Regions from separate parts of the Pseudomonas agarici genome, predicted to be linked through region 1. Evidence: predicted binding sites of a transcription regulator. Region 1 holds the regulator's gene; each other region holds the start of a gene.
The links. The regulator FliA, encoded in region 1, starts transcription of late flagellar genes. The targets are predictions, from matches to a motif close to CTAAAGTTTNNNNNNNNNNNGCCGNTAA.
Positions count from the first base shown of each region.

Region 1 (7,808 bases):
CCGGCAGGATTTTTACCGCGCCACGACCGTCGACCATCATCTGCTTGCCACCTGGGGCTAGCAATGCCAAACCTGGGCGCAAGAGGTCACCATCTTCCGCTTCCTTCACGCTAATCCGGCACAACTTGTCCAGGCGCTCGGCAAAGGCCTTGGTGAAAGCTGCGGGCATATGCTGGATCAACACGATCGGCGCCGGAAAGTTCGCCGGCAGTTGCGTCAGGACGCGTTGCAAGGCGACCGGACCGCCGGTGGAAGTGCCAATGGCAACCAGCTTGTAGGCCTTGCGTTTCGGGGCAGCCGAGGTCGGGGCGGCGGGTGCCGGGGCACGGCTGGCCAGCGGCGCGGTGCGCACAGGGGGCGATGCCGGAGCACCGTGGTCAAAACTGTTGGACGGAGCGGGCGCGACACTCGGGGTTGGTGCACTGTAGCTGCTGAAACGACGGTTGCTGCGCGAAATGCTGTGAACTTTCTCGCACAGCAGTTGCTTGACCTTCTCGGGATGCCGCGAGATGTCTTCGAAATTCTTCGGCAAGAAGTCCACGGCCCCGGCATCCAACGCGTCGAGAGTGACGCGGGCGCCTTCGTGGGTCAGCGACGAGAACATCAGAACCGGCGTCGGGCAGCGCTGCATGATATGCCGCACCGCTGTGATGCCGTCCATCATCGGCATCTCGTAGTCCATGGTGATCACGTCCGGCTTGAGCGCCAGGGCCTGATCGATGGCTTCTTTACCATTGGTCGCCGTACCGACGACCTGGATGCTCGGATCCGCCGAAAGGATTTCCGAGACGCGGCGGCGGAAAAAACCCGAATCATCCACCACCAGGACCTTGACTACCATAAACACTCCGTTAGGCACGGCGGCAGACTCATGCACCGCCGAACCATAATCAAATACGCCGGGCGGCGTAATGCTTGAGCATGCTCGGCACATCGAGAATCAGCGCGATACGACCGTCGCCGGTGATGGTGGCGCCTGACATGCCCGGTGTGCCCTGGAGCATTTTGCCCAGCGGCTTGATGACCACTTCTTCCTGACCCACCAGTTGATCAACGACAAAGCCGATCCGCTGGGTGCCCACCGACAGGATCACCACATGGCCTTCGCGCTGTTCTTCGTGAGCGGCGGAGCTGACCAGCCAGCGCTTGAGGTAGAACAGCGGCAGGGCCTTGTCTCGCACGATCACCACCTCCTGGCCGTCGACCACGTTGGTGCGCGACAGGTCGAGGTGGAAGATCTCGTTGACATTGACCAGCGGGAACGCAAAGGCCTGGTTGCCGAGCATCACCATCAGGGTCGGCATGATCGCCAGGGTCAACGGCACCTTGATGACGATCTTCGAGCCCTTGCCCTTGGTCGAGTAGATATTGATGGTGCCGTTGAGCTGGGCAATCTTGGTTTTCACCACGTCCATGCCAACGCCACGACCGGACACATCGGAAATCTCGGTCTTGGTCGAGAAGCCTGGGGCAAAGATCAGGTTGAAGCACTCGGTCTCGCTGAGACGGTCCGCCGCATCCTTGTCCATCAGGCCCTTCTTCACTGCAATGCCGCGCAGCACGTCGGCATCCATACCCTTGCCGTCATCGGAGATCGACAGCAGAATGTGGTCGCCTTCCTGTTCCGCCGACAGTACGACCCGACCGTTGCGGGGTTTGCCCATCGCTTCACGCTCGGTCGGCTCTTCGATGCCGTGGTCGACCGAATTTCGCACCAAGTGAACCAACGGGTCGGCCAGGGCCTCGACGAGGTTTTTGTCGAGGTCGGTTTCCTCGCCCACCAGTTCCAGGTTGATCTCTTTCTTCAACTGCCGGGCCAGGTCGCGAACCAGGCGCGGGAAGCGCCCGAAAACTTTCTTGATCGGCTGCATCCGGGTCTTCATCACCGCAGTCTGCAGGTCGGCGGTCACCACGTCGAGGTTGGACACCGCCTTGGACATGGCTTCGTCGCCGCTGTTGAGGCCCAGGCGCACCAGACGGTTACGCACCAGCACCAGCTCGCCGACCATGTTCATGATCTCGTCCAGGCGCGCGGTATCGACCCGCACGGTGGTTTCGGCTTCGCTGGCCGGTTTTTCCGCCGTCGCTGCCGGCGCACGCGCGGGCGCCGCCGCAGGCCTGACCGGCTCGACCTTGGCTTCGGCTTTGGCGACAGGCGCCGCAGCCGGCTTGGCTGCCGTCGGTGGGGCAACGGCAGCGGTGGTGCCACCCGCCACTTCGGAAAACTTGCCCTTGCCATGCAGCTCGTCGAGCAGCGATTCGAACTCGTGATCGGTGATCAGGTCGCCGCTCGCGACCGCAGCACTGTCGGAGGCGTTCGCCACTGGTGCAGAGGCCACAGCCGCGTCGAGGGCATCAACCTTGAACGAACCCTTGCCATGCAACTGATCGAGCAAGGCTTCGAATTCGTCATCGGTAATATCGCCGCTTTCCGGCGCCGAGTCCGGTGCCGGTGCGGCGCTCGCCGCGACGGCGGCCTCGGCAGCAATAACCGCTGGGGCGAACTGCCCCTTGCCGTGCAACTGATCGAGCAACGACTCGAACTCGGCATCGGTGATCTCGTCGCTACCTGCTTGGGCAGCACTCGGGGTCGGCGCCACGGGCACTTGCGCTTGTTCCTTGACCGCATTGAGTGAATCGAGGAGCAACTCGAATTCATTGTCGGTGATGTCGCCGGAATCGGCGGACGGCTCGACGACGACCGCTTCCACGGCAGCCGCTGCTTCATCAGCGGCTGCCGGCTCCGCCAGGCGCGCCAGGGCTGCCAACAGTTGCGGGGTGGCGGCGGTGATCGGGCGGCGTTCGCGCACTTCGCCGAACATGCCGTTGACCGCGTCCAGCGCTTCCAGAACCACGTCCATCAATTCCGAGTCGACGCGTCGCTCACCCTTGCGCAGGATGTCGAACACGTTCTCGGCGATGTGACAGCACTCCACCAACTCGTTGAGCTGGAGGAAGCCGGCGCCTCCTTTTACAGTGTGAAAACCGCGAAAAATAGCATTGAGCAGATCCGCGTCATCCGGGCGGCTTTCCAGCTCGACCAGTTGCTCGGACAGTTGCTCAAGAATCTCGCCGGCCTCAACCAGGAAATCCTGAAGGATCTCTTCATCGGCGCCGAAGCTCATGTGTAGGGGTGCTCCTAGAATCCAAGGCTGGAAAGCAAATCGTCGACATCGTCCTGACCGGACATGACGTCTTCACGTTTATCGGCATGAATTTGCGGACCTTCACCCTTGGCCATCTGTTTTTGTGGATCTTTTTCCGCGAGGATGGCTTCGCGGTCGTGTTCGATACCCGCAAAACGATCGACCTGGCTGGCCATCAACACCAGTTTGAGCAGATTGCTTTCGACTTCGGTGACCATCTGCGTGACGCGCTTGATCACCTGGCCGGTCAGGTCCTGGTAATCCTGGGCCAGCAGAATGTCATTGAGATCGTTCGACACCGCACGGGTCTCCTGCTCGCTACGCGAGAGGAAATCATCGACTCGCCGGGCCAACACGCGAAACTCTTCGGCACCGACCTCACGCCGCATAAAGCGCCCCCAGTCGTTCCTCAGCGCCTTGGCTTCGTCATTCAGCCCGTTGACCCGAGGGGTGGCACTCTCCACTAGATCCATGGTGCGGTTGGCCGCCGCCTCGGTCAGCCGGACCACATAGGACAAGCGTTCGGTCGCGTCGGTGATCTGCGAAACCTCCTCGGCTTGCGGCATGGTCGGATCAATCTGAAAATTGACGATGGCGCTGTGCAGTTCGCGAGTCAGCTTGCCGACTTCCAGATACAGGCCGCGGTCACGGGTCTGGTTAAGCTCATGGATCATTTGCACCGCGTCGCCGAAGCGGCCCTTTTCAAGGCTGTCGACCAGTTCACGGGCATGTTTTTTCAGGGTCGATTCAAAATCGCCCAGTGAAGATTCGTTGTGCTCCATAGCGCCCCCGTGGCGGACTTCATCAACCGATGCGTTCGAAGATCTTCTCGATTTTCTCTTTCAGCGCCTGGGCCGTGAATGGTTTGACCACATAGCCGTTGACGCCGGCCTGGGCGGCTTCGATGATCTGCTCGCGCTTGGCTTCGGCCGTGACCATCAGCACCGGCAGGTGCTTGAGTTTTTCATCGGCACGCACATGGCGCAGCAAGTCGATGCCGGTCATGCCGGGCATGTTCCAATCGGTGACCAGAAAGTCGATGCTACCGCTATTGAGGACCGGAATGGCGGTGGTACCGTCATCGGCCTCGACCGTGTTGGTGAACCCGAGGTCACGCAACAGGTTTTTGATGATCCGCCGCATCGTTGAGAAATCATCAACAATGAGGATTTTCATGTTCTTGTTCAATTCGACCTCCAAGCAGTCTTAAACGCGTTTCAGCACCTGAACGCGCTGTTCAATCAATTCGGCACAGCTTTCGACAGCCCCTACTGCATGGAAATCACTACCGACCGAGCGCCGAGGCACCGTCAAACGCCGCATCGGTCTCGTTCGCAGTGTCCCCCACACCGCCTGTCAACGCGCTCGCCATTCCCCCAAACGCCCCCGCAAACGGGCCGCGCACTGGCTGTGTAACTGGCTGACTCGTGATTCGCTGACCCCCAGCACCTCACCGATTTCCTTGAGGTTCAGCTCCTCGTCGTAGTACAGCGCCAACACCAGTCGCTCACGCTCCGGCAAATTGGCAATCGCATCCGCCAACGCGGTCTGGAAGCGTTCATCCTCCAGGTCGCGTGACGGTTCGAGATGAGCACTCGCGCCATCCTCATGCAGCCCTTCATGTTCGCCGTCCTGCAACAGGTCGTCGAAACTGAACAGTCGGCTGCCCAAGGTATCGTTCAAAATTGCGTAATAATCATCGAGGCTCAATTGGAGTTCGGCTGCGACTTCGTGATCTTTAGCATCACGACCGGTTTTCGCTTCAATTACCCTGATTGCGTCACTGACCATACGGGTATTGTGGTGTACCGAACGGGGTGCCCAGTCGCCCTTGCGGACCTCATCGAGCATTGCACCGCGAATCCGGATACCGGCATAGGTTTCAAAACTTGCACCCTTGCTGGCGTCATATTTGGTTGAGACTTCCAACAGACCGATCATGCCCGCCTGGATCAGATCCTCGACCTGGACACTGGCCGGCAGCCGCGCCAACAAGTGATAGGCGATTCGCTTGACCAACGGCGTATAACGCTCGATCAACTCATACTGGCTGTCACGCGACGAGTTGGAATACATGCGATAGCCACTGGCGGTCATAGCACCGGTCCCGCGCTCGTCCGATGCACCAGACGTTCGACGAAAAACTCCAAATGCCCCCGTGGGTTGGCGGGCAACGGCCAGGTGTCGACCTTCTGGGCGATGGCCTTGAACGCCAGCGCACATTTCGAACGAGGGAACGCTTCGTAGACGGCACGCTGCTTCTGCACAGCCTTGCGCACGCATTCATCGTAAGGAACCGCACCGACGTATTGCAGGGCGACATCAAGGAAGCGATCGGTGACTTTAGTCAACTTGGCGAACAGGTTGCGTCCTTCCTGCGGGCTCTGGGCCATGTTGGCCAGCACCCGGAAGCGGTTCATACCGTAGTCACGATTGAGCAGCTTGATCAGCGCATAAGCATCGGTGATCGAGGTCGGTTCGTCGCAGACCACCAACAGTACTTCCTGGGCCGCGCGGACGAAACTGACGACCGAGTCTCCAATACCCGCGGCAGTATCGATCACCAACACATCGAGGTTGTCGCCAATATCGCTGAAGGCGTTGATCAGGCCGGCATGCTGAGCCGGGCTTAGATGAACCATGCTCTGGGTGCCGGAGGCGGCCGGGACGATACGGATCCCGCCCGGTCCCTGCAGCAACACATCGCGCAGCTCACAGCGCCCCTCGACCACATCGGCCAGGGTCCGCTTGGGGGTCAACCCCAGCAGGACGTCGACATTCGCCAACCCCAGATCGGCGTCCAGCAGCATGACCCGCCGGCCAAGCTCAGCCAATGCCAGGGACAAGTTCACTGACACGTTAGTCTTGCCGACGCCGCCCTTGCCGCCGGTCACCGCAATCACCTGTACGGGATGCATGCTGCCCATGTTCTCTTCTTACCTTGTCTTGCTTAGACGGAAGGCCACATAACTGGCCACGCGTTCTCGAACGGAACTACTGCCTGGCAGACTATCGATATAGGTGCATGGCAACGTCTTCATAATGACCTCAACCCACTCGTTTCGAGGACTGATGGTAGATGTCCGCGAACATATCGGCCATCGCCTCTTCGCTGGGTCTGTCCTGCATTTGCACACTGACTGCGCGACTCACCAACTGGTGGCGGCGCGGCAAATGCAGATCGTCCGGAATCCTTGGACCGTCGGTCAGATAGGCCACTGGCAATTCATGGCTGATGGCCAGGCTCAGCACTTCGCCGAGACTGGCCGTTTCATCCAGTTTAGTCAGGATGCAGCCGGCCAGCCCACAACGCTTGTAGCTGTGGTAGGCAGCGGTCAGCACCTGTTTCTGGCTGGTCGTGGCCAGGACCAGGTAATTCTTGGCCTTGATCCCGCGCCCGGCCAGGCTTTCCAGTTGCATGCGCAAGGCCGGGTCGCTGGCCTGCAGGCCAGCGGTGTCGATCAGCACCACGCGTTTGCGCAGCAGCGGATCGAGGGCTTGCACCAAAGACTGGCCCGGATCGACATGGGTCACCGGCACATTGAGGATTCGCCCGAGTGTCTTGAGCTGTTCCTGGGCACCGATCCGGAAGCTGTCCATGCTCACCAGGGCGATGTTCTGCGCGCCGTACTTGAGCACGTAGCGCGCCGCCAGCTTGGCCAGCGTGGTGGTCTTGCCCATTCCAGCCGGGCCAACCATCGCGATAATTCCACCCTCCTCCAACGGCTCGATCTCGGGGGTGAGGATCATCCGGGCCAGGTGCGCCAACAGCATACGCCAAGCCTGGCGCGGTTCTTCGATGCCGTTGATCAGCGCCAGCAGGTCGCGCGACAGCGGACCGGACAGTCCGATACGCTGCAGGCGGCGCCAGAGATTGGCCTGTGCCGGCTGGCTACCTTGCAATTGGTTCCACGCCAGGGAGCCGAGCTGGACTTCCAGCAATTCGCGCAGGCCGTTGAGTTCGAAACGCATCGAGTCGAAGACCCGTGGGTCCACCGCCGGGGCCGAGGCAACAGGCGCCGGGGCCGAGCGTCGTGGCTCGTCGAAAGTCGGTTCAATCAGCGGCTCGGCGGCGGTCAGCGGCAAACCGGCGAACAACTGGCGATTGGTGGTTGCATCGCTGTCGCCTTCGCTACGCAGGCTCAGTTCGGCTCGAGCGGTGGCAATCCGCGACTGGGTCTTGCGCAGCTCATCTTCGAGCTCCATGTTCGGCACCCGTGGCGTCAGGGCCGAGAGCTTGTAGTCCAGGGCAGCCGTCAGCTCGACACCGCCCGCAATCCGGCGGTTGCCGATGATAGCGGCGTCCGAGCCCAGCTCATCACGAACCAGCTTCATGGCCTGACGCATATCGGCGGCGAAAAAACGCTTAACTTGCATAACCCACTACCTCAGCCGTTGGGCCCTACTGTGGCAACGATGGTAACTTGCTTATTGTCCGGAATTTCCTGATAGGCCAAGACATGCAGGCTGGGTACCGCCAGGCGGCCGAACCGCGAAAGCATCGCGCGAACCGGGCCGGCTACCAGCAGGATCACCGGCTGTCCTTGCATCTCTTGACGCTGAGTGGCATCGATCAGTGAACGCTGCAGCTTTTCAGCCATGCTCGGTTCCAGCAGAACCCCTTCTTCCGAGCCCTGTCCGGCCTTCTGCAGACTATTGAGC
Region 1 covers NZ_CP014135.1:1,887,363-1,895,170, forward strand. The annotation lists gene AWM79_RS08280 (protein-glutamate methylesterase/protein-glutamine glutaminase) at 1-841, opposite strand, end outside; gene AWM79_RS08285 (chemotaxis protein CheA) at 891-3,125, opposite strand; gene AWM79_RS08290 (protein phosphatase CheZ) at 3,140-3,928, opposite strand; gene AWM79_RS08295 (chemotaxis response regulator CheY) at 3,951-4,322, opposite strand; gene fliA (RNA polymerase sigma factor FliA) at 4,503-5,243, opposite strand; gene fleN (flagellar synthesis regulator FleN) at 5,240-6,073, opposite strand; gene flhF (flagellar biosynthesis GTPase FlhF) at 6,195-7,523, opposite strand; gene flhA (flagellar biosynthesis protein FlhA) at 7,535-7,808, opposite strand, start outside.

Region 2 (7,808 bases), 500 kb from region 1:
GGTAGCGCTGAAGGCGCTGAAGGCGCTATTAACCATTGATGAGGCCACGCGGTCTCTCTCGTATATCTGTCGCAGACCCGATATTCACAACCTTCTGTCGGACTTCACTGGCATGCGGATTCAATCGGGTGAAGGAGCCTGGGAGATTCTGCGTCGGCTCGTGCGCAGCCTTCTGGCCCCCATGGCCGCTATCGCAGATAACGGATTTTCTTCGATACCGGCATTTATCGCGCCCTGGCTAGCGGCTAATCAGCAAACGGATTTGCTCGAGCTGATTTTCACCAGCACGCTGCTGACACGCCAGTACCTTCCCGCCAGCGCCTGGAGACCGGGGATCGAACCACCGAAACCTACTGAAATTCCCTTGCCGGAGACCTTGCTCCTTGTGGATGATCCAGACGCCACGTTCGCGGCCAATCGACAAAAGTTGCAGGAGGTCATCAAGGAAACGTCGTCAACACCGGCATTCACCTCACGCCTGCTCGACAAGATCGGCTTGAATGCTCTCTTTATCCAGGCCCTTCCGGCATGGAACACCTTCGAACACTACCAACTGCTGCAAGGCTTGCCGACATTCAGCGAATGGGCCGCGCAAATGGCGCCGGCTCCCGTGCCAGCGACATCGGCGGCGTTGACTTCGGGCGAGCAAGCCTACCTGCTGGTGGAGACACTACTGAATATCGCCTGGCCAGCGGTGAAAGACCTATGGCAACTGGGTCCGAAGCTCAGCGGCGCGCCCACGGACAGCGAGGCCCAGACCTGGGGGAACCTCAAGGAGCGGCTGATTGCTTCTATCCATAAACGCCTGATGGACCAGAAAGTGATCGACCAGCCAGGACATGCGAGCTTTCTCGCCGGTCTGCTACTGCAACGCGCACGTCCAGAACTGTTCCTGCGCGACAGCGACAGCTTGACCCTCAATTATCAAAGTGATCCTGCCGCCATCACCTTGCGTTGGGCGGCAAGACTACTGAACGAAGTCAGTCCCCGTACCTCGATGGCCTGTTCGATCGCCGAAGTGGTGAGCATGGCCAAGGATATCGCCAGGCAAAGCGGTATCGATATCGATTCGCGGCAAATGCACGACGCCCAAATGCTTTCCCCAGCCAGGGAGGCAACGCAGCATCGACTCAGTGAGTTGAGTGGACTGATCCTGGGCGAACAGACCATCGCCACCGCCCGTGCCTGGGGTTATACCAACGCCATGGAGTGGCTCAACCTGACCAAGGACACAGAAGAGCGAAACCAGATGCATCTACTGTCGGTGAAACATGAGCAGGCGCCGGATCTGCGCGCCATGGCGAGCGTGCAACTCTGGGCCTTGGGTACTGATCCTCAAGCGAACTTCGGGGATCAGGACATCAGCACTCTCGATGCTTTTCTCTGTGGCATGAACATGGTCAATCACGATTATTACATTGCCCAGAGAAACGCCCTGCTGGAAAAGTTCACGTCTGATTCGAATCGCTACAAAGAACACTACAAGCCCATTATCCAATCGCAACTTGAATTGATCTTTCAGGGTTTGCCGCTGGAAAAACTTCATATCCTCGACACCGGGCGCTGGCGAATCCTCGCGCCCTCGTCACGCCACTCGTTGTTCTACAAAGCAGGCACCCTGGCCGTAGTCGAATTCGAAGCGCTGCAGGGCAAGCAAAGCCAATTCTTGAATATTCTGAAGTCGGATGATGGACTGCAAACCAGCTGGATCGATATCTGGAGCCGCTCCGCCATGCTGCTACCCAAGCCACCCTCTGCGGGAGGCAGGTTGGTGAGGTCTGGTATCCCTGCCGGTGTCGGATTGGAAGCCGGTGAATGGTACGCCGGGCTGAACGCATCCAGACTCTGCCCCAGCGATCCCGTCAGCACCGCCCATCAGGTAATAGATAAGCTGATCACCCCTGTATGGGATGCGCCCATGACATGGGCGGTCGATTATTCCAAGGAACAAAATATCCTCCCGCCACGCAATCGAGGAGAACGCTTCAGCCTGTTGTCGCTTATCCCGTTCTATGACTACTTTGCCAAACCTGCCGCCGAGCGAAGCAACGAGGACCATCTGGGCCTTACGATGGAGATCGTACTCACCGCGCTGCCTGGAGCCAAAGGCGTGGGTTCCGCCGTCAAGACATTGGGCACCGCCGTTCGAGCGGGCCTGCAAACGGCCCTTGGCCAAGGGCTGAAAAGCCAGGTTTTTTCCATCGGACAGCACGCGCTCACCACCGCATCGGGACAGACTGTCCGTAGAACCGTCATCGGTGGTTTATGGCAGACCTTGAATAATCTGGGCAGCGGCGTCAGCACGGGGCTGGCGAACCAGACCTTTCGCCAAGGCCTGCGCAAAGGCGGCCTGCAACTGACTTATGCGGTTGGCGAAAGCATCTTTTCCGCTTCGCCCATCCCCTTGTACAGCCCACGGACACTTGTGCGTTCGGCCAACAAGCTCTGGCAGAATATACGCAGTAGCGCAGGACAGACCGTGGAAGCGCTGAACAATGCCAAGCAGGCGTTCAAGCAACAACTTGACTCGGCGGCAAGCCAGGTCACCGGCAGGTTTCGGAAGAACAACGGCTGCCCGATGCCAGTTCGTCGCAGCCCAAGGGCGACCAACCTTCCATTCGATAAAATGCTGTCCGTTCGGGCACTTGATTGTATTTCTCTTGAGAATACCCTGCCTATCAGGCACGTTCCCAAGCTCGATCTTTTCCTCGGCTCCGATACCCCGCAAATCCTGGTAAAGCGGATACCGGAAGCAAACTCGACGAACGTACATGCAGCCTTTAAGAAGAAGGCCAATAGCCGGTCAGAGGCGATATTCACGCAAAAATTTCTGATGAAAAATCCAGATGAGAGCTGGAACATCGCGGTCCGTGATCGGGATAATAGCTGGGCGGCGCTCACTGCCAGGCAACTCACTCATTATCATGAAAAGATAGAAAGCATTCTGCCAAGTCGTGCGCTGCGCAATAAGTTTTATATGCAGATGCAAGGAGATACGCTTAATTCACCCTCATGGAAAAAACTTCATGAGACATCCTTACAGGAAGCACGGACACCCACGATTTCACGACTTAAACGCCCCGCGCCGGAAACCCCCGAATCGCCTCCCGCGACAACCCGACATTTCGATAGCGTTCCTCACTGTCCGGGCCTGAAAAGCCAGGAGATTCCGCGATCGGAGTGGAGCGAGTTCCTGTACAAATACATGGGCCGGGATAAGTATGCGGCTATTCGCGGAAGTGGCTACGGCACTGCCTTGCACATGCACCTGCCGGTCACCCGGCAAAGTCCGTTGGGCGACTTTACCCGTACCGATTATGGCATCTATGTGACCGACCTGGCACCGGGCAGCCTCCCGCACGAGAAGCTCTCCCAGAGTATTTTCGGCAAGCTGCACGGTCGCACGCAACAGAAAGCCCGAGCCTCTCATTACTTCGAACTGAGAACTTGCGAATTGCCAGAAGGTTGGACCTTGCACCGAATCTCCGGCCAAGGACTCTCGGGCGACAATATCTTCTTGATCAAAGGTCCCGTGCAAAATGGTCTCTTGCCGGACCTGCCTTTGAAAGGCTCGAAATTCAAGGAACCACTGAAGATCGTGGCAAGCCACGGTAAGTACCCACCTCCCGCACAGCCGTAACCCTCTTCAGGGACGAATACGCAGGGATTAAAAAGTGAACGGGCGCTGAAAGCTGAAATATATATTCAATATCTCTCCCGCCTGGCCGATAGGTTATCAAAGCCTTGCGGATTGAAAAACCATGCGTAACAACCAACCCATCACCCAACGCGAGCGCACCTTTCCCGCTCAGCAACGGTTGATTTCCACGACCGACGCCAAAGGTGTGATCAGCTACTGCAACGACGCCTTCGTCGAAATCAGTGGGTTCTCCCGCGAAGAGTTGATCCGTGCGCCGCACAATCTGGTGCGGCACCCGGATGTCCCGGCGGCGGTGTTTGCGCACCTGTGGAATACGCTGAAACAAGGCCAGCCATGGATGGGCATTATCAAGAACCGCTGCAAGAACGGCGACCATTACTGGGTCAACGCCTATGTCACACCGGTTTTCGAAAGCAATCAGGTGATTGGCTATGAATCGGTACGGGTCAAGCCCAACGCCGAACAGATTCGCCGGGCAGAGGCGTTGTATCGACGCCTCAATCAGGGCAAGTCGGCCATCCCCCAACGCGACAGGTGGCTGCCGGTGGTGCAGGACTGGCTGCCGTTCATCCTGGTCAGTCAGGTGAGTTTCCTGATCGGCGTCTGGCTCAACTCTCACTGGGGCTTCGCCCTCGCCGCCGCCGTTTCGGTACCGTTGGGCCTGCTCGGTCTGAGCTGGCAGCAACGCGGTCTCAAGCGCCTGCTACGCTTGGCCGAACAGACCACCTCGGACCCGCTGATCGCGCAGATGTACACCGACAGCCGAGGTGCCCAGGCGCGCCTGGAGATGTCCATTCTCAGCCAACAAGCACGCCTGAAAACCTGCCTGACCCGCTTGCAGGATACCGCCGAACACCTGAACGCCCAGGCCCGCAAGTCCGACGAGCTGGCCCGGAAGAGTTCCAATGGCCTGGACCGCCAACGTCAGGAAACCGAACAGGTGGCCACCGCCGTCAACCAGATGGCCGCCACCACCCTGGAAGTCGCCAGCCATGTCCAGCGCACGGCCGACGCCACCCAGGAAGCCAATCGGCTGACCCGCCGTGGCCGCGATATCGCCGGGGAAACCCGCGAAGCCATCGAGCGCCTGTCGATGGTGGTCGGTGAAACCGGCGGCACCGTGACCCAACTGGCTAAGGACAGCGACGAGATCGGCGGCGTGGTCGATGTGATCAAGGGCATCGCCGACCAGACCAACCTACTGGCCTTGAACGCCGCCATCGAAGCGGCCCGCGCCGGGGAAATGGGTCGTGGCTTCGCAGTGGTTGCCGACGAGGTGCGCCAACTGGCGCAACGCACCAGCGAATCCACCGGGCAGATCCATACCCTGATCGCCAAGCTGCAACAGACCGCCAGCATCGCCGTGCAAACCATGCACGCCGGTCATCGCCAGGCCCAGGAAGGCGTGGCGCGGGTCCTGGAGGCGGACGCCGCGCTGGTGGGCATCAGCGCGGCGGTAGCCAATATCACCGACATGACCACCCAGATCGCCGCCGCTACCGAAGAACAGAGCTGCGTGGCCGAAGAGATCAGCCGCAATATCAGCACCATTGCGCAATTGGCGGAGCAGACTTCGGAGCAGGCGCACGACTCGGCACAATTGAGTGAAGAACTGACCCATACCGCCAATACGCAATACTCTTTGGTGGAGCGCTTTAATCGCTGACAGATCACTGGCGACACAACAAACCCGATGACTGACAATCATCGGGTTTTTATTGTGTGAATAAAATAAGCAATTTTTCTTTTTAGCAAGTAAGAATTTTCTTTATATATACAAACTTAAAGCTTACACAAAATAAACAAACAACCCCACTCAAGCAAAACTCTTGACAACCAATCAAACTTACTATTCGTTGGGGCCTTGGCATCCTATCGCACAGGCAGTTACCTTTCATTCAAGACTTGAGTGCCTTATTTGCCAAATAAGCATGCGACAACGCAAAACACCGGCAATAAACGCCAATGCGTTCGAGTGTGAAAACGGCTGTCAATATTCAATTGGATTACAGGGATATCCGTATGAAGGATTTAGCAAGCACTCCACAAATTCGTCTCATGACCCAGGATCTTATTGCCCCCTTTGTCAAGCAGGCAGATCCGAAGGATGGGCTGTTGCAGGCCAACGACCTTAATTACCCAGTCACTGTGTCGTTTCCAACTTGGCCCGATGCGACACCTGATGACCGCTATCAACTCACCTGGAATAACACACTGATTGGCGAGCCAATGCAACTTCCATCCGCTCCACCGCCTGGAGATATGTTGTACCCCGAGCTTCCCGTGACGATGCTATCTGTCGAAGGGACCTACCAACTCGGCTATGCGGTCACGACATTTCCCGACACAATGCCCCTGCTGTCCCAGACAACACCCATTATCATCGACCGCACCCCACCTGGCGGCACACTGCTCGCTGCCCCAATCCTCCCGGCGCTCGCCGTCGACGGCCTGACCGACAGTGAACTGATCGAACTGGGTAACCAGCTCACGATCACTATCCCCGGCTACTTCGACATGCAATGGGGCGATGTCATCCATAGTTACTGGGGTGAACAGGCCGGCCCCGCGCATACGGTACAGGCTGATGAGCCCGGAACCGACAAAGTCCGGATCACTGTCGAGCGCCACTTCCTCGAACAACTGGGCAACGGCGAGCTCACCGTCAGCTACAACGTCCGCGACCGGGCCGGTAATACCTCGGTACGTTCACAACCGGTCATCCTCAAGTTGCGGTTGCAGCAACTGCCGGTCAACCTGCAAGCCCCCATCGCCCTGCAGATCGAAGGCGGCCAGGTTCACGATGTACACGCCCGCATAGGCGTGAAAATCGCGGTTCCCCGCTACGAGCATGTCGCCATTGGCGACGAAATCAGGGTGTTCTGGAACGGCGAGCAAACCGCCGGCCGACGCGTTATCAGTGCCCATGAGCAGCAAAAGCCCCTGCTGCTGAACGTGATGGTGCGTTACCTGGCCATCTCCCGTCATGGCGACGGTCCGGCCAGGGTGCATTACCAAGTCTGTCGCAATGGCGAGCTCTTCACCTCCCCGGACCTGGAGCTAGAAGTTTTTTTGCAATTGCCCGGGCCCCAAGACCCGACGCCGCAGACGGTGGTCAACGAAGCACTGGCGGCTCCGGTAATCAAGGGCAAGAACCCGAATGCCCGGACGCTGGACAACTACCTCGACGAGGACCACGCGCAACTCTCGGCCGACGCGATCATCGCCTGGCGCGACGCCTTCCGGGCCGGTGATCGGATCAATCTGTTCTGGGGCAAATCGACGCAGCCGCTGGTACACCTGATCGGCCAACGGGATATCGACAGCGGCGGCGCCCTGGTGATCAATGTGCCGAACCGTCTGATTACCGAACAGGGCTGCGGGGTGGACATCTGCGTGCAGTACACCGTGACGCGCGAAGACAACCCAAACACCTCCTACTCCCCCAAACAGTCGGTGGCGGTGATCTTCCAGATGCAGTTGCCAGGCGGTTCGCAGGGGCTACCGGAACCCGTGTTCAGAGGGGCCAACGTGCTGAATGTGATCGACCCGCGCAAGGACCCGGAGGGCACCGTGGTACATGTGACCCCGTATCGCAACATGAAGGTTGGTGATCGGATCGTCCTGCAGTTCTTCGGCTTCGATGCCCTGACGGGAGGCCGCGAGATCGTTGCGGCGCAGTTCACCGCAGAGCGCTGGGTGAGCGACCGCGAGATCCGCCACGGCTGTCGCTTCCGTGTGCCGCTGGCACGCCTGATGGCCGTCGAGCATGGCCGTGGTCGGGCGCGTTACGAGGTCATCGGCGAGCTGGGACGCAACACTTCGCTGCCGGCCGACGTCTATATCTCATCGCGTGCAACCGTTATGGTCCGCTGATCGCCGAGCATAAAAAAACCTCGACGAAGGATCGTCGAGGGATTTTCCGTCACGCGGGGACAATGATATCCGGCATGATGCCCGGCCATTAGAAACCGTAGCGCATACCGATATTCACACCCCAGGGTTGTTCGATGTTCTCGCCGTTCATGTAGTCGAAGTTAGCGTGCAACTGCAGGTTCTTCGACAAGGCAGCCGACACCCCGACACCCAGTTCGGCACGGGTACCGGACAGGTTGTTGTCAAAGGACACATCATTGATTTTCACCGT
Region 2 covers NZ_CP014135.1:2,389,947-2,397,754, reverse strand. The annotation lists gene AWM79_RS10560 (hypothetical protein) at 1-3,640, shown strand, start outside; gene AWM79_RS10555 (methyl-accepting chemotaxis protein) at 3,762-5,327, shown strand; gene AWM79_RS10550 (hypothetical protein) at 5,684-7,537, shown strand; gene AWM79_RS10545 (autotransporter outer membrane beta-barrel domain-containing protein) at 7,626-7,808, opposite strand, start outside.
Region 2: AWM79_RS10555 (methyl-accepting chemotaxis protein) is a predicted target of FliA. The motif match lies at 3,705-3,732, and genes of this name have one in related genera.

Region 3 (7,808 bases), 2.2 Mb from region 1:
GAGGCACTCCCAATGGCGCTACCCAGCGTATCGGTATTGCTATTACTGGCCACCTTGTTGTTGGAGGCATTGATAATGTCGTTAAGGCTCAAACCGCTGATGGAATCGGAAACACTCATGGCTGTGGCCCTTTATCACTGACCCAGGGTCAGAACCTTCTGCATCATGGTTTTGGCGGTGTTCATCATTTCCGCATTGGTCTGGAACGAGCGACTGGCGGAAATCATGTCGGCCATCTCCTCCACCACGTTGACGTTTGGGTAGTAGACATAACCCTTGGCGTCGGCCGCCGGATGATTGGGCTCATAGCGGGCTTCCAGATTGCTCTGGTCCTCGACCACGGCCATCACCTGAACACCCTGGCCGGCCGCATCCTGGTTCTGGAACAACGAGTTGCCGCCGCTCTGGTCGCCCTGGAACAGGGTCGCGAACACCGGGTGACGCGCCCGGTAGGTCTTGTCAATGCTCGACGAGACGGTCTCGGCGTTGGCGATGTTACTGGCGACAGTGTTCAGGCGAGTGGTCTGGGCACTCATGCCGCTACCGGCAATGTTGAAGACGCTGGCAAGGGACATGGCTTACTCTCCGCGCAGGGCTGATACCAGCCCTTTGAATTTACTGTTGAGCAGGGTAAAGCTGGCCTGAAAGTCGACCGCGTTCTGCGCATAGTTCGATTGCTCGATCTGCGCATCCACGGTGTTCTGGTCGATCGACGGCTGCATCGGCGTGCGGTAGCGCAACGCCGCATCGCCGTCGCCCAGACCTTGGGCTTCGATATGACGGCTGTTGGTGGTATTGAGGGCGAAGGTGCTGCTCTTGGCCTTTTCGCTCTGCTCGGCGAGCACGGAGGAAAAGTCCATGTCCCGAGCCTTGTAGTTCGGCGTGTCAGCGTTGGCGATGTTGTTGGCCAGCACTTCGGCACGTTGGGCACGGAAGCCCAGGGCTTTCTCATGGATACCGAGCGCTTTATCGAAGCTGATGCTCATGTCGGGAAACCTTCAAGAGTTGACCTGATCGTTGAAACAGGTTTTTCGTTGGCAGAACCAAAGCAAGCCTCATGCCAATTCCTCAAAGGCGGTAAATCAAGGCTTTGTGAGGGGGCAAAGGGCGGCAATGCCAGAAAAGCGGCAAGGCATTTCCGCCGAGTGCCGGTAAAGCGGCAAAAAAACCTGCAAACCGCATGACGACTTCAAAGGCTCCGCTACAGGCATCAAAACCGAACGCCAACGCCCCGCCCGTGCATTGGCGCCGCCACTGAAAATGAACGATGGCCCGGGGTCGTATCGAAGGTGCCTTCGGGATGTCTCGGCGCCAACTGCAAGGCCACCCGCAAGCGCAAGGCCTGATCGGTACTGCGCGGCTACTTGGCCTGGTAGATGATCCCTGGGCTGCACTGCACCATCTGGTAATGGTCCGGCAAGCCGTTCAAAGCCTCGGAGGCACCGAGGAACAGATAGCCCCCCGGCTTGAGGGTTGCGCGAATGCGCATCAGGATGTCCTTCTTCACCTCGGCGGAGAAGTAGATCAGTACGTTACGACAGAACACGATGTCGAACTTGCCCAAGCTGGCGTAGCTGTCCAGCAGGTTGAACGAACGGAACTCGACCCGGCTCTTGATCGGCGCCTTGACCCCCCAGCGGCCGGGTCCTTTCGGATCGAAGTAACGCTGCAGGCGCTCGGCCGACAAACCACGGCCAATGGCCAGGCTGTCGTATTCCCCGGTCTTGCAGTTGGTCAGCATCAGCCCCGACAGATCGGTGGCGACGACCTGCACCCCCGCCTTCAACAGGCCCATATTGGTCCGCTCAAACTCGTCGATCGACATCGAAATCGAATAGGGCTCCTGCCCCGATGAACAGGCGGCCGACCAGATGCGCAAGCGCTGTCCAGGGCTGGCCTTGATCGCTTCCGGCAATACCTTGCCCTTCAGCACTTCAAACGGATAGGTGTCACGAAACCACAGCGTTTCGTTGGTGGTCATGGCATCCACCACCTGCTCACGCAGACCACTGCGCGGCAGGGCCTGGATCTTCTGGACCAACTCGCCCAAGGACTTGATGCCTTGCTGCTCCATCAGTTTGTTGAGGCGGCTGGAAACCAGATACTGCTTGTTTTCACCGAGCAGAATGCCACAGGCCCTTTCCAGGAAGACCCGGAACTGTTCAAAATCCAAATTACCCGTAGACAATGATGCCGCCTCTTAAATCGCCAGTACCGCCGGGGACGAATCCCCGAGCCGTTATTCTGCAGCCTTGATCCGGTCAACCACCCGGGATGCCAGGTCATCAGGACGGAACTTGGCGAGGAAGTCATCGGCACCGACCTTCTTCACCATCGCCTGATTGAAGACACCCGACAAGGAAGTATGCAGGATGATATGCAGCTTTTGCATGCGTGGATCGTTGCGGATCTCCGCCGTCAGGGTATAGCCGTCCATCTCGGGCATTTCGATGTCGGAAATCATCATCAGGAACTCTTCTTCCGGCTTCTTGCCCTCGTCGACCAGCTTGCGCAGGTAATCCAGCGCCTGCCGACCGTCGTTCAACGCAACCACCTCGACACCCACCGTCTGCAGGCAGCGCGTGACCTGTTTGCGTGCCACCGACGAATCATCGACCGTGAGCACTCGCAACGACACCGCCTTACGTTGGGTCTCGACATCCACCACGCCGAGGGAAATCGACTCGGGCGTGGGTGAAACTTCGGCCAGGATCTTCTCGACGTCGATGATCTCCACTAACTGGTTGTCGATCCGCGTCACCGCGGTCAGGTAGTGATCGCGTCCAGTGCCCTTGGGCGGCGGATGGATCTCCTCCCAGTTCATGTTGACGATGCGCTCCACCGACGTCACCAGAAACCCCTGGGTCTTGGTGTTGTACTCCGTAATGATCACGAACGGATTACTCCGGTCCTTGAGCCCCCCGGAGCCGGTGGCCATCGCCAGGTCGAGGATCGGGATGGTTGCCCCACGAATATTCGCCACACCGCACACGACTGGATTGGACCTGGGCATCAGGGTCAGCTTAGGGCATTGCAGCACCTCGCGTACCTTGAAGACGTTGATCCCATACAACTGCTGGCCGTCGAGACGAAACAGTAGCAGTTCAAGGCGATTCTGCCCCACCAGTTGTGTACGCTGGTTCACCGAATCCATCACACCCGCCATGCCAGCCCCCTCTCACCCAAGCTTCAAATCCGACACGCATTCCAGCGTAAACGGCACGAGCTTTGCTTTTTATGTTGTTATGAAAGCACAAACGACATTTTTTCGACGCCTGACACGGTACCGCAGATTGCCCTGGGCTTTGTCGGCTTTATGCTGCCTGAGCCCTGGCACTCCTGCCTTTGCGCAATCGGTGACCTTACCTGATCAGCTTATCGGCGTGACCCAAGGCTTTCTTGAATTCACCGTAGAAGACTATCTGGCGACCAGTCAAACCGAAGGTCGATATGACATCCAGGTCAATCAACTGGATCCGCGTTTGCGCATGGCCGCCTGCGACAAGGAATTGACAGCCAGCCTGGAGAGCCCCGCGACGCCGATTGGCCGGGTCACCGTGAAAATCCGCTGCGAGGGCAGCTCGCCCTGGACCGTGTTCGTACCGGCCCAAGTCAAACTGTTTCGCGATGTGCTGGTAACCACCCGTCCGCTCAAGCGCACTGGGATCATCGAACCGGGCGACGTAGTATTGCGTGAACGGGATATCAGCCTGATCAACCAGGGCTTCCTGACCTCTCCGGACCAGGCTATCGGGCAAAAAATTGTCCGACCGATGGTCATGGACCAAGTCATCACCCTGGCTCATCTTGAACAAGCCGAAGTGGTACGCAAGGGCGATCAGGTGGTCATCAGTGCGACGAGCGGTAGCCTCGTCGTGAAGATGCCAGGAGAGGCCCTGTCCAATGGCGGCCTCAACGAACAGATCCGGATCAAGAACCTCAACTCGCAACGTATCATCAAAGCCCGCATCACAGCGCCTGGGCAGGTAGAGGTCGCTTTGTAAATAAAAGCGACCTTGTAGATAGCTGGCGCGAAGTCAGTGCATTTCCTAAACTGTGACCCAGACAGACAGGAACACAGCCCGCACGTGCAGACTCATTCGCAGATGAGCCTAAAGTTTTTCCGGGTATCGCCGAAAACAAGGCAAGCGTCCAAATACCCAGAGGTTTTTTTATCATGGTCATCGATTTCAGTCGTTTGAATAACGCCCTGTCACTGACAGGCGGTACGCGTATCAGTGCCAACAAGGAAACCGAGAGTGCCGGAAAGTCTGCCTCCGTGAACAGTCAGGCCAACTCGGTCAGCCAGAGCGGAGAATCGGTACACCTCAGCAATGAGGCTCAACAGTTGCAAAAGATCACTGACAAGCTGCAGGAACAGCCGGTAGTCAACAGCGCTCGTGTGGCCGAGTTGAAGCAGGCAATTGCCGACGGCAGCTACAAGGTCGACAGCAACCGCGTAGCCAGCAAACTGCTCAACTTCGAAGCCCAGCGCTAGGCTCCGCCAGCGCCAGGCTTTTGGACGCTTAAAACCCTAGGCCAGCCATGCACGACACCACGTTACTGCAATTGATCACCGAAGATTTTGCTCCAGCTCAAGACCTGCTTGAGTTGCTTCGCGCCGAATCTCTAGCGCTCCACGGGCGTAACATGTTCGAGCTGGAAGACATTCTGGCGCGCAAGCAGGCGCTGATCGTTCTGTTAGAACAGCATGGCCGCAAACGCAGCCAAATCCTCGCCAGCCTTAATCTGCCCGCAAATCGCGTCGGCCTGGAACAATTGGCCGCACAGTCGAGCGTGGGCGACGAACTACTGAGCCAAAGCGAGGTGCTCACTCAGCTCCTGGCCGATTGCCAGACAGCCAACGAACTCAATGGACGCAGCATCCAGGTTCAGCAAGCGACAACCACCAACCAGTTGAAGATCCTGACCGGCGGCGAGCCTCCCACGCTCTATGATGCTCGCGGTTCAACCGCCAGGCTTGCGAAGCCTCGACCGCTTAGTCAGGCTTAAAACCGCACTGGTGTGCGCTCTATCCAAGGCGCACAACATACTGGCAAAATGATGGCCTTTGCATGTAGTCGTATTTTGTCTGGAGATTGATGAACCGTGTCCAATGCCTCAAGCGCGGACGATGCTCCGCAGCCACCCAAGGTGCTAAGCACGCCTCTGGAAATTGCCGCTAACCTGCGGATGCTGCAGGAAAGCCATGACCCGTTGATCATTACGTTCCACGAGCGCAGCCAGCGCTTCCAGAGTTTTGTGATCGATGTCGACCGGGAGGCTGGCACCCTGGCCTTGGACGAAATGATACCGCGCGACGGCGAACGCTTCCTGGCGGCGGGAGAACCGTTGCGCGTCGAAGGCTTCCACGAGGGTGTGCGCATTACCTGGGAACAATCCCAGCCAATGAGCATCGACGAAACCAACGGCTGCTATCGCGGTAGGATTCCCGAAGAAGTGGTCTACCACCAGCGCCGCAATGCGTTCCGCGCGGCCTTGAAGCTGGCCGACCTGGTGAGTGTCGAACTCAGTGGTGAAAAGCTCAAGGCCCCGGTCAGCGGCAAACTTCTGGATATCTCCGCGAGCGGTAGCAAGCTGCGCTTCGAAGGCGATATCTCTGACCGTCTGCAGTTGGGCCAGGTCTATGAGCGTTTTATCGCCGCACTACCCTTCGGGCCGATGACCGCCCCGGTGGAACTGCGTCACCTGCATTTCGAAGAAAGGATCAACACCACTTTCGCTGGCGTGCGCTTCCACAACATGAGCGGCCTGGTACAACGTCAGGTCGAACGTTTCGTCTATCAGTTGCAACGTGAGGCACGGCGTTTCGACAAGGACGACGATTACTGAACCAGCCGCTTTTTGCTTTCCAAAAAATAGGCCGCCCTCATCAGGCGGCTCATTTTTTACCCACGCTATCAGTTGCTCGACTTGTGCGCCGGCTCCGGGTCTGACTCATCCACTTCGCCAACCATCTCAGGCGCGGACGCGGGGGACGCCACACCGTCGCACATCTGATCCAGCACGATCTGCTCGTCGACCCGTGGATCGAGGGCCGCTCCCAAGGGCGACATGGCTTCAGGCATGACCACGTGCTGCAACGGCGCATCCTCGACCTGATGCAGATTGGTCACGGCCTTCGGTCGGATGCGCCATACCAGGATCAAGGCGAAGAAGCCGAAAAACGCGTAGAGCATATGGCTGCCGAACAGCTTCATCAGGATGCCAGCCGCCAGTGGTCCCATACTTGCGCCGATACCATAGGTCATCAGCAACATGGCGGTCAGCGACACCCGCCGATCGCCCTCGATATGGTCGTTGGAAAACGCCACCGCCAGCGGGTACAGGCAAAACTGCAACAGCGACACCACAAACCCGGAGATGAACAGCACCTCAAGCGGCGCCGTGGAGAATATCGCCAGCGGTAAAGAGGCCAATGCCAGTAAGAAGGCGACACTGCGGATCAACATGGCCCGATCATAGCGATCGGAGAGCCAGCCCAGCGGCCACTGCACCAAAAAACCGGCAAAGATGCAGCAGCCCATGAACAAACCGACCTGTTCGGTGGAGAGCCCCTGCTGGGAGGCATAGAGCGGCGCCAGGCCATAGAAGGAGCCAACGATGAGCCCCGCGCCCATCACCGTGGTCAGTGACTGCGGCACGCGCTTCATGAAAAAGCGCGGTTCCAGAGGGGCCGGATGCAGAGGTGCCGGGTGAATTCGCCGGGTCATGGCCACCGGCACCAAACACAACGCGAAGCACAATGCGACCAGCATCAGCAGTTCCAGCCCAAGGGCCGGGTGCATAACCAGGATCAGTTGCCCCAGCACCAGGCCCAGGTAGGAAGCGATCATATAACCGCTGAACACGATGCCACGCTGCTTGGCTTCCGCCTGCTCATTCAGCCAGCTCTCGATGACCATGTACTGGCACATCATGCCCAAGCCCACGATCATCCGCAGGAACAGCCAGGCGGGCAGCCAATTGATCAGCCCATGACCCAACACCGCCGCACTGACGATCCCGGCACAGGTGGCATAAGCGCGGATATGCCCGACCCGCGCAATCAGCCGATGGCCGATTTTGCCTCCCAGCACCAGGCCGAAGTAGTTGGCAGCCATCAGCGCACCCACCCATAGGCCGTCGACATGGTCGGCCGCCAGGCGCAAGGCCAGGTAGGTACTGAGAAGGCCCGAGCCGATCAACATCATCAGCGAGGCGAAATAAAGCGCTCGAAAGGATTTCCAGATATGGCGCATCGGCGTTCCGAGCGGCTCCTTGAATGAGGTTTCGGACTCCCGAGAAGATAGTCCGAATAGGGGGTTGCGTCTAAGCCTGAGCAGCTAAAATCCGGCGCTCCCAAGGCGTAATTTCATCCAGGAAGCTGGTCAGTTCCAGGGTCTTCGAAGCCCCATAGCCTTCGATGAACTCCTCGCCAAACAGATCCTTCGCCAACTGGCTATGCTTCAGACGCTCCAGAGCAGCATGCAAGGTACATGGCAGCGCCAAAGAATCCGGAACTTCGAATTGGCCCTGGATTGCGGCCGTCGGTTCCAGCTGCTGTTCAATACCGTGTAGCCCGGCGGCCAGGCTGGCGGCGATTGCCAGGTAAGGGTTGGCGTCGGCTCCCGGCAGACGGTTTTCCACTCGCCGCGCTGCTGGCGAGCTGGCCGGAATACGCAGACCGGCTGCCCGGTTGTCGTGAGACCAGCAGGCATTGTTCGGCGAAGCGAACGGGTGGCACAGGCGTTGGTAGGAATTGACGTTCGGCGCAAACAGAGCCGTGAAGTCGGCCATCCCCACCT
Region 3 covers NZ_CP014135.1:4,113,767-4,121,574, forward strand. The annotation lists gene flgD (flagellar hook assembly protein FlgD) at 1-119, opposite strand, end outside; gene flgC (flagellar basal body rod protein FlgC) at 135-575, opposite strand; gene flgB (flagellar basal body rod protein FlgB) at 579-986, opposite strand; gene AWM79_RS25065 (hypothetical protein) at 951-1,184, shown strand; gene cheR (protein-glutamate O-methyltransferase CheR) at 1,361-2,188, opposite strand; gene AWM79_RS18125 (chemotaxis protein CheV) at 2,240-3,166, opposite strand; gene flgA (flagellar basal body P-ring formation chaperone FlgA) at 3,246-4,004, shown strand; gene flgM (flagellar biosynthesis anti-sigma factor FlgM) at 4,178-4,498, shown strand; gene AWM79_RS18140 (flagella synthesis protein FlgN) at 4,546-5,013, shown strand; gene AWM79_RS18145 (flagellar brake protein) at 5,110-5,853, shown strand; gene AWM79_RS18150 (MFS transporter) at 5,922-7,262, opposite strand; gene AWM79_RS18155 (glutamine synthetase family protein) at 7,333-7,808, opposite strand, start outside.
Region 3: flgM (flagellar biosynthesis anti-sigma factor FlgM) is a predicted target of FliA. The motif match lies at 4,113-4,140, and genes of this name have one in related genera.

Region 4 (7,808 bases), 1.4 Mb from region 1:
TCGTCATGACTCGAGACATTCGACCTTACGTTCAGGTCACCCGCACCCAAGGCCTGTACCTGGCGCACCAGGTCCCTCAGCGGTTGCAGCTTGCCACGCAATAGCCACACCGTCGCACCGACCGCCAACAACATCGCGAGTACGCTGCTCAGCACCAGACGAATACCGACACTCCAGGTCACTTGGCGAATCTCGGCCTTGGGCATGCTTGCCACCACCGTCCAAGGTCCACCTTCGAATGATACTGTCACACTATAGAGATCATTGCCTTTGTCGCTCCAGAAACGACCGTGGCCCGGCTGTTTGGCCAGGTCGATGATCACCGGTACCGCCTGGTCGAGATCCTTTACCCCCGCCGGCGGCACCAGCCAGTGTTTCTGCTCGTCGAGCAACGACAGGGAGCCGGTGGTGCCGATCCGAAAACGCTTGAGGTTGTCGAACTGGGCATTCTGCGCATCGGTGTAGTCGAAGCCAACAAACAATACTGCAAACACCTTGCCAGCACTGTCACGCACCGGGGTGTATTGGGTCATGTAGGACCGATCGAACAACAAGGCGCGCCCCACATAACTCTGACCGGCCATGAGTTTGGCGTAGGCTGGGTGCTGGTGATCGAGCAAGGTGCCGATAGCGCGGCTGCCGTCTTGTTTGGTCAGGGAGGTGCTGACCCGAATAAAATCGTCGCCACTGCGCACGAACAAGGTCGCGACGCCGGCGGACATCTGCTTGAACTCGTCGACTTCACTGAAATCGTTGTTGAGCAGATGATCGCCCAGGTACAACCCGGGAGCCAGGGTACCGGCAACAGCCACTGAAGCTTCGGGTCGCACCTTCAGACCACTACTGAAGCGTTTTTCGAACAATCCGCTCAAACGCTGAGTGCTTTCGCGCAAGGTGTCGTGGAAGGTGGTCAACTGCTCGGCCAGCAGGCGCGCCTCGCTGGCTAGGTGCTCTTCACGGGTGTCGAGGTTAGCGGAGTCCAGCGAGCGCAGAGCGAAAACAGTACTGCCACTGATGACCACTGCCAGGATAGCAGCAAGCGCCAGACCCAGTTGCGTGGCGATTCGAGCACGGGGTTGAGACATGAACAGCTCCTAGCCGAGCGGTCGGATCACCCTGATCCCATGGCGCTACCCGGTAATAATTCTAAAAAGAATCCTAAATGAGACTTTCTGAACAAAAGCTCCATATGGGTAGATTCGGCGGCCCGCAGCGATACTTGAGTAAACTCGATGGATATCGCACAAATCCCGGACTGACGAGCCATTTCGATGAGGAAAATCCGCTCGGAAAACAGCCAGCCGATCCCTCACTGCGACGGGAGATGCCCGTTGGCCGCGCTCCGGCTGATCGGCTTTTTTTGCAGCGCGAACGAACGGCGTCGCGCCTGGGCCTCGAAAGCTGGTGAGGCTGGCGATGGCAAAACAGCGAAAAACTTACAAAAAAGGCACTCACATGAGTTTTACTCCTTTGTGCAAATCCTCGCAGGCGCCGAGAATCAATCCTTTCCCTAGTGGTCTGTGTGGTGAGCTCTGTGAGTCAATTTCGGCGCCACAAGTCCCTGGCCAACGTAGCTGTTCCTCGCCATGGCCGGCTATGACTCGTCACAGCGCCTTGACCATGGACTTCTGGCACTAGAACTTGAGCTAACGAACTGATCGTACAGGCCACTAGCCTGCCACTTTTTGAGTCTGATGATTATGCGGCATCCAGCACGTACCGAACTCCGGGCCATCCTGCGGCTGTCGGGGCCGTTGATCGCTTCGCAGTTGGCGCACATGTTGATGGTGCTGACCGACACCCTGATGATGGCCCGCCTAAGCCCCGAGGCTCTGGCCGGAGGCGGCCTGGGCGCGGCGAGTTATTCGTTCGTGTCGATTTTCTGCCTCGGCGTGATTGCTGCGGTCGGCACCCTGGTGGCCATTCGTCACGGTGCCGGCGATGTCGAGGGCGCCACCCGGTTGACCCAGGCCGGGCTCTGGTTGGCCTGGATCATGGCGCTGGGCGCCGGCCTACTGCTGTGGAACCTCAAGCCGGTCCTGCTGCTGTTCGGCCAGACGCCGAGCAACGTGCAGGCAGCCGGCCAATTCCTGCTCGCACTGCCGTTTGCCCTGCCTGGCTACCTGAGCTTCATGGCCCTGCGCGGCTTTACCAGCGCCCTGGGACGCGCCACTCCGGTAATGGTGATCAGCCTGTGCGGTACCGTGGCCAATTTTGCGCTCAACTATGCATTCATCACCGGGATGTTCGGCCTGCCCCGGCTAGGGTTGACCGGTATCGGTCTGGTCACCGCCATCGTCGCCAACTGCATGGCCCTGGCCCTGGCCTGGCATATCAAGCGGCATGCCGCGTATCGCGACTATCCCCTGCGCCGCGGTCTGTTACGGCCGAACCGGCACTACCTGCGCGAGCTCTGGCGACTGGGCTTGCCCATCGGCGGTACCTACGCGGTGGAGGTCGGCCTGTTCGCCTTCGCCGCACTGTGCATGGGCACTATGGGCAGCACCCAGTTGGCGGCCCACCAGATTGCCCTGCAGATCGTCTCGGTGGCGTTCATGATTCCGGCAGGGATTTCCTATGCCATCACCCTGCGCATCGGCCAGCACTACGGGGCTGGGCAACTATTGGATGCGCGGCGCGCGGGGCGGGTCGGTATCACCTTCGGCGCGGTAACCATGCTGGCCTTCGCCATGCTCTTCTGGCTCGTACCGCATCAACTGATCGGATTGTTCCTGGACCACAATGACCCGGCGTTCCGCCCGGTGATCGAGCTAGCCGTCAGCCTGCTGGCCGTAGCTGCCTGGTTCGAGCTGTTCGACGGCACCCAGACCATCGCCATGGGCGCGATTCGTGGGCTCAAGGATGCCAAGACGACCTTCCTCGTCGGGCTCGGCTGCTACTGGCTGATTGGCGCACCGGCAGCGTGGTTGCTGGCGTTCAATATCGGCTGGGGACCCACCGGGGTCTGGTGGGGCCTGGCCCTGGGGCTGGCGTTCGCGGCAGTGAGCCTGACCCTGGCGTTTGAATGGCGCATGCAGCGGATGCTTGAGCGTAGTGATCAGCGCCGTGAGTTCGATCTGAAAACACCACGACCGTCGTAGGAATGCCGGCTCCTGAGGGCTCAACAGATCTCCCGCGCACCCTGCCGGCTGGCACCGAGCGCCAGGTACTCGACCAGTTCCACCAGCGGCAGCGGTCTGCTGATCAGGTAACCCTGGGCCTGATCGCAGCCAAAACCGCGCAACAGCGCCAGTTGCTCCGGCGTTTCGACACCTTCGGCCACGACTTCCAGCTTGAGATTGTGGGCCAGGTTGATCATGGCGTGGACCAGCTTGCGGTTCTCTTCGCGCAACTCCATGCCACCGACGAAACTCTTGTCAACCTTGAGCAAAGCAATCGGCAAGCTGTTGAGGTGCACAAAAGAGGAGAAACCGGTGCCGAAGTCATCCAGAGAAAAACGCACCCCCAGCCGTCCCAGGGCATCCATGGTCTGCTTGACCAAATCGCTGCGACGCATGACTGCGGTTTCGGTGAGTTCGAATTCCAGCCATTGCGCCTCGACGCCGCGCTCGGCAATCAGCCGACTCAAGGTCGACAGCAATTGACTATCCTGGAACTGCCGGAAAGACAGGTTGACCGCCATGTGCAACGGCCTCGACCCACGCTCGCGCAAGTCCTGCATATCTCGCAGGGCCCGGGAAATCACCCAGTAGCCCAGTGGCACGATCAGCCCACTCTGCTCGGCCAGCGGCACGAACTCGCTGGGCGCCAACAGCCCGCGCTCGCCGTGTCGCCAGCGCACCAGGGCTTCGAGGCCAACGATCTGCCCGCTACTCAAATCCAGGCGGGGCTGGTAGTGCAACTCCAGTTCGTCACGGCGCAATGCCCGGCGCAGCTCGCTTTCAAGGTCGGCGAGGCTGCGGGCATTGCGATTGATGAGCTCGTTGAAGATATGGAAGGTGCAGCCCTGGGTACTTTTAGCCTGTTGCATGGCAATGTGCGCGTGCCACATCAGTGGGTCGGCACCGGCTCTGGCACGGGCATGGGCGATGCCCAGGCTGCAACCGATCAGCAGGCTTTCGCCATCGACCCAGTAGGGTTCGGCCATCACTTCGATGATCCGCTCAGCCATCCACTCGGCCCGCTGCGGCGCCCGGCGGGTATCGATCAACAAAGCGAACTCGTCACTGCCCAGGCGAGCCAACTGATCGCCGGCTTCGAGCTGACTCTTGAGGCGTGCGACCACTTGCAGGATCAGCCGATCACCGGCCTGGTGGCCCAGCGCATCGTTGGCATGGCGGAAGTTGTCCAGGTCGAGGTGCCCAAGGGCCAGGCCGCGCCCTTCATTCTCGGCCAGGCGTGCCGTCAGCAGGGTCTGGAATCCCTGGCGATTGGCGATGCCGGTCAGCGGGTCTTGTTCGGCGAGACGTTGCAGGGTGTTTTCCAGCACCCCACGCTCATGCACATAACGCAGGCAGCGACGCAGGGTCGAGGCGTCCAGGTCCGCACGGACCAGCCAGTCACTGACACCCAGCGGCGCTACGTCCGGCTCACTGTCGAGCAACAGCACCGTCGGCAGGCTGCAGCGCCCAGGCGCCGGCTGCAGACCGGGTACACTCAGCAATATCGTCGGGCATTGGTCTTCGAAGAGGCCGCTGACCCGCTCCCAGGATGTCGCAGTGACCAATACGAATGCATCGCCCATCGGAGCGAGACACTCGCGCAACAACGCCGCCCACATCGGATCTTCGGTCAGAAGCAGCAAACGCAAGGGTTCGACAGGCTCGGACAAGCTAGCTCCCTAGACTCTGCAAAAAATAGTGGCGAAAGGCATTATGACGCGCCGCGCAGTGACTACAAACACAGTTGATTCTCAACTGCTTCTTTGTACCGTGCAAACTTGCACAATAGCCTTAAATTCTTCGTGCATCCTGCGGGAAACTAACAAAACCGGCAAATTTAGATCGCGTGGTAGGTCGCCGTGTCGGAGAGTCGCGGCAGAATCTGTCCAGCCTGCTAAAATGCCTGCCCTTTCTCGTAACAGACTACTGACTTCGCCATGTCCCGACTCAACCCCCGGCAGCAAGAAGCCGTGAACTACGTCGGCGGCCCTCTTTTGGTGCTCGCCGGTGCCGGTTCCGGCAAGACCAGCGTGATCACCCGCAAGATCGCCCACCTGATCCAAAATTGCGGCATCCGCGCTCAGTACATCGTCGCCATGACCTTTACCAACAAGGCAGCGCGGGAAATGAAGGAACGCGTCGGCACGCTGCTCAAGGGCGGCGAAGGCCGCGGCCTGACGGTCTCGACCTTTCACAACTTGGGGTTGAACATCATCCGCAAGGAACATACGCGGCTGGGCTACAAACCGGGTTTCTCGATTTTCGACGAAGCCGACGTCAAGGCCCTGATGACCGACATCATGCAAAAGGAATACTCGGGCGACGACGGCGTCGACGAAATCAAGAACATGATCGGCGCGTGGAAGAACGACCTGATCCTGCCGCCCCAGGCCCTGGAAAACGCACGCAATCCCAAGGAGCAAACCGCCGCCATCGTCTACACCCATTACCAGCGCACGCTCAAGGCGTTCAACGCGGTGGACTTCGACGACCTGATCCTGCTGCCAGTGAAACTGTTCGAGGAACATGCCGACATTCTCGAAAAGTGGCAGAACAAGGTCCGCTACCTGCTGGTGGACGAATACCAGGACACCAACGCTAGCCAATACCTGTTGGTGAAAATGCTGATTGGCACACGCAACCAGTTCACTGTGGTGGGCGACGACGACCAATCGATCTATGCCTGGCGAGGCGCGCGCCCGGAAAACCTGATGCTGCTCAAGGACGACTATCCCTCCCTGAAAGTGGTGATGCTCGAGCAGAACTACCGCTCCACCAGCCGCATCCTGCGTTGCGCCAACGTATTGATCTCGAACAACCCCCACGCGTTCGAAAAACAACTGTGGAGCGAGATGGGGCACGGCGATGAGATCCGCGTGATCCGCTGCCGCAACGAGGACGCCGAAGCCGAGCGCGTGGCCATGGAAATCCTCAGCCTGCACCTGCGCACCGATCGTCCCTACAGCGATTTCGCCATTCTCTATCGCGGCAACTACCAGGCCAAGCTGATCGAATTGAAGCTGCAGCACCACCAGATCCCCTATCGCCTGTCCGGCGGCAACAGCTTTTTCGGACGCCAGGAAGTGAAGGACCTGATGGCCTACTTCCGCCTGATTGTGAACCCGGATGACGACAACGCGTTCCTGCGGGTCATCAACGTACCACGCCGGGAAATCGGCTCGACCACCCTGGAAAAGCTCGGCAACTACGCCACCGAGCGCAAGATCTCGATGTACAGCGCCATCGACGAAGTCGGCCTGGGGGAACATCTGGACAATCGCTTCACCGACCGCCTGGCACGCTTCAAGCGCTTCATGGACCGCGTGCGCGAGCAATGCGCTGGCGAGGATCCGATTTCGGCCCTGCGCAGCATGGTCATGGACATCGACTACGAAAACTGGCTGCGCACTAACAGCTCAAGCGACAAGGCCGCCGATTACCGGATGGGCAACGTCTGGTTCCTGATCGAGGCGCTGAAGAACACCCTGGAAAAAGACGAAGACGGCGACATGACCGTCGAGGACGCCATCGGCAAGCTGGTCCTGCGTGACATGCTCGAACGCCAGCAGGAAGAGGAAGACGGTGCCGAAGGCGTGCAGATGATGACGCTGCATGCATCCAAGGGACTGGAGTTCCCCTATGTGTTCATCATGGGCATGGAGGAGGAGATTCTCCCTCACCGCTCCAGCATCGAAGCCGACACCATCGAGGAAGAGCGGCGCCTGGCCTACGTCGGGATTACCCGCGCGCGCCAGACTCTGGCCTTCACTTTCGCCGCCAAACGCAAGCAATACGGCGAGGTCATCGATTGCGCGCCCAGCCGCTTCCTCGATGAGCTGCCGCCTGACGATCTGGCCTGGGAAGGCAACGATGACACCCCGACCGAAGTGAAGGCCGTTCGCGGCAACTCCGCGTTGGCGGATATCCGCGCCATGTTAAAGCGCTAGAATTAACTATTTTTATCTAATCTTCAGCGCAACACGCGCTACTTGAGGACGTTCCGTGGAAGCACTGCATAAGAAAATTCGCGAAGAAGGCATCGTGCTTTCCGATCAGGTCCTGAAGGTCGACGCCTTCCTGAACCACCAGATCGACCCGCAGTTGATGAAACTGATCGGTGACCAATTCGCCACGCTGTTCGCCGATTCGGGCATCACCAAGATCGTCACCATCGAGGCCTCAGGCATTGCTCCGGCGATCATGACCGGGCTGAACCTCGGCGTACCAGTGATTTTCGCCCGCAAGCACCAGTCCCTGACCTTGACGGAGCACCTGCTGTCGGCAACCGTCTATTCCTTCACCAAGCAAGTGGAAAGCACCGTGGCGGTCTCCCCGCGTCACCTGACCAGCAGCGATCGGGTGCTGATCATTGATGACTTCCTGGCCAACGGCAAGGCGTCCCAAGCCCTGATCTCGATCATCAAGCAGGCCGGCGCGACGGTGGCGGGCCTGGGCATCGTGATCGAGAAGTCGTTCCAGGGCGGCCGTGCCGAACTGGACGCTCAAGGCTATCGCGTAGAATCGCTGGCCCGAGTGAAATCCCTGGCCGATGGCGTGGTGACCTTTATCTGACACGAGCGCCAACGCAGGCACAGCCCTGCTGGCCGCTCGACGTCAGAAGCCCATCGCATTGGGGTCTCGCAACGAACTGGACAACTTGAACAGTTCGCTGTCGGTCTTGATCCC
Region 4 covers NZ_CP014135.1:508,884-516,691, forward strand. The annotation lists gene AWM79_RS02385 (methyl-accepting chemotaxis protein) at 1-1,085, opposite strand, end outside; gene AWM79_RS02395 (NorM family multidrug efflux MATE transporter) at 1,695-3,101, shown strand; gene AWM79_RS02400 (putative bifunctional diguanylate cyclase/phosphodiesterase) at 3,122-4,792, opposite strand; gene rep (DNA helicase Rep) at 5,060-7,069, shown strand; gene AWM79_RS02410 (xanthine phosphoribosyltransferase) at 7,125-7,694, shown strand; gene AWM79_RS02415 (response regulator) at 7,737-7,808, opposite strand, start outside.
Region 4: AWM79_RS02385 (methyl-accepting chemotaxis protein) is a predicted target of FliA. The motif match lies at 1,197-1,224, and genes of this name have one in related genera.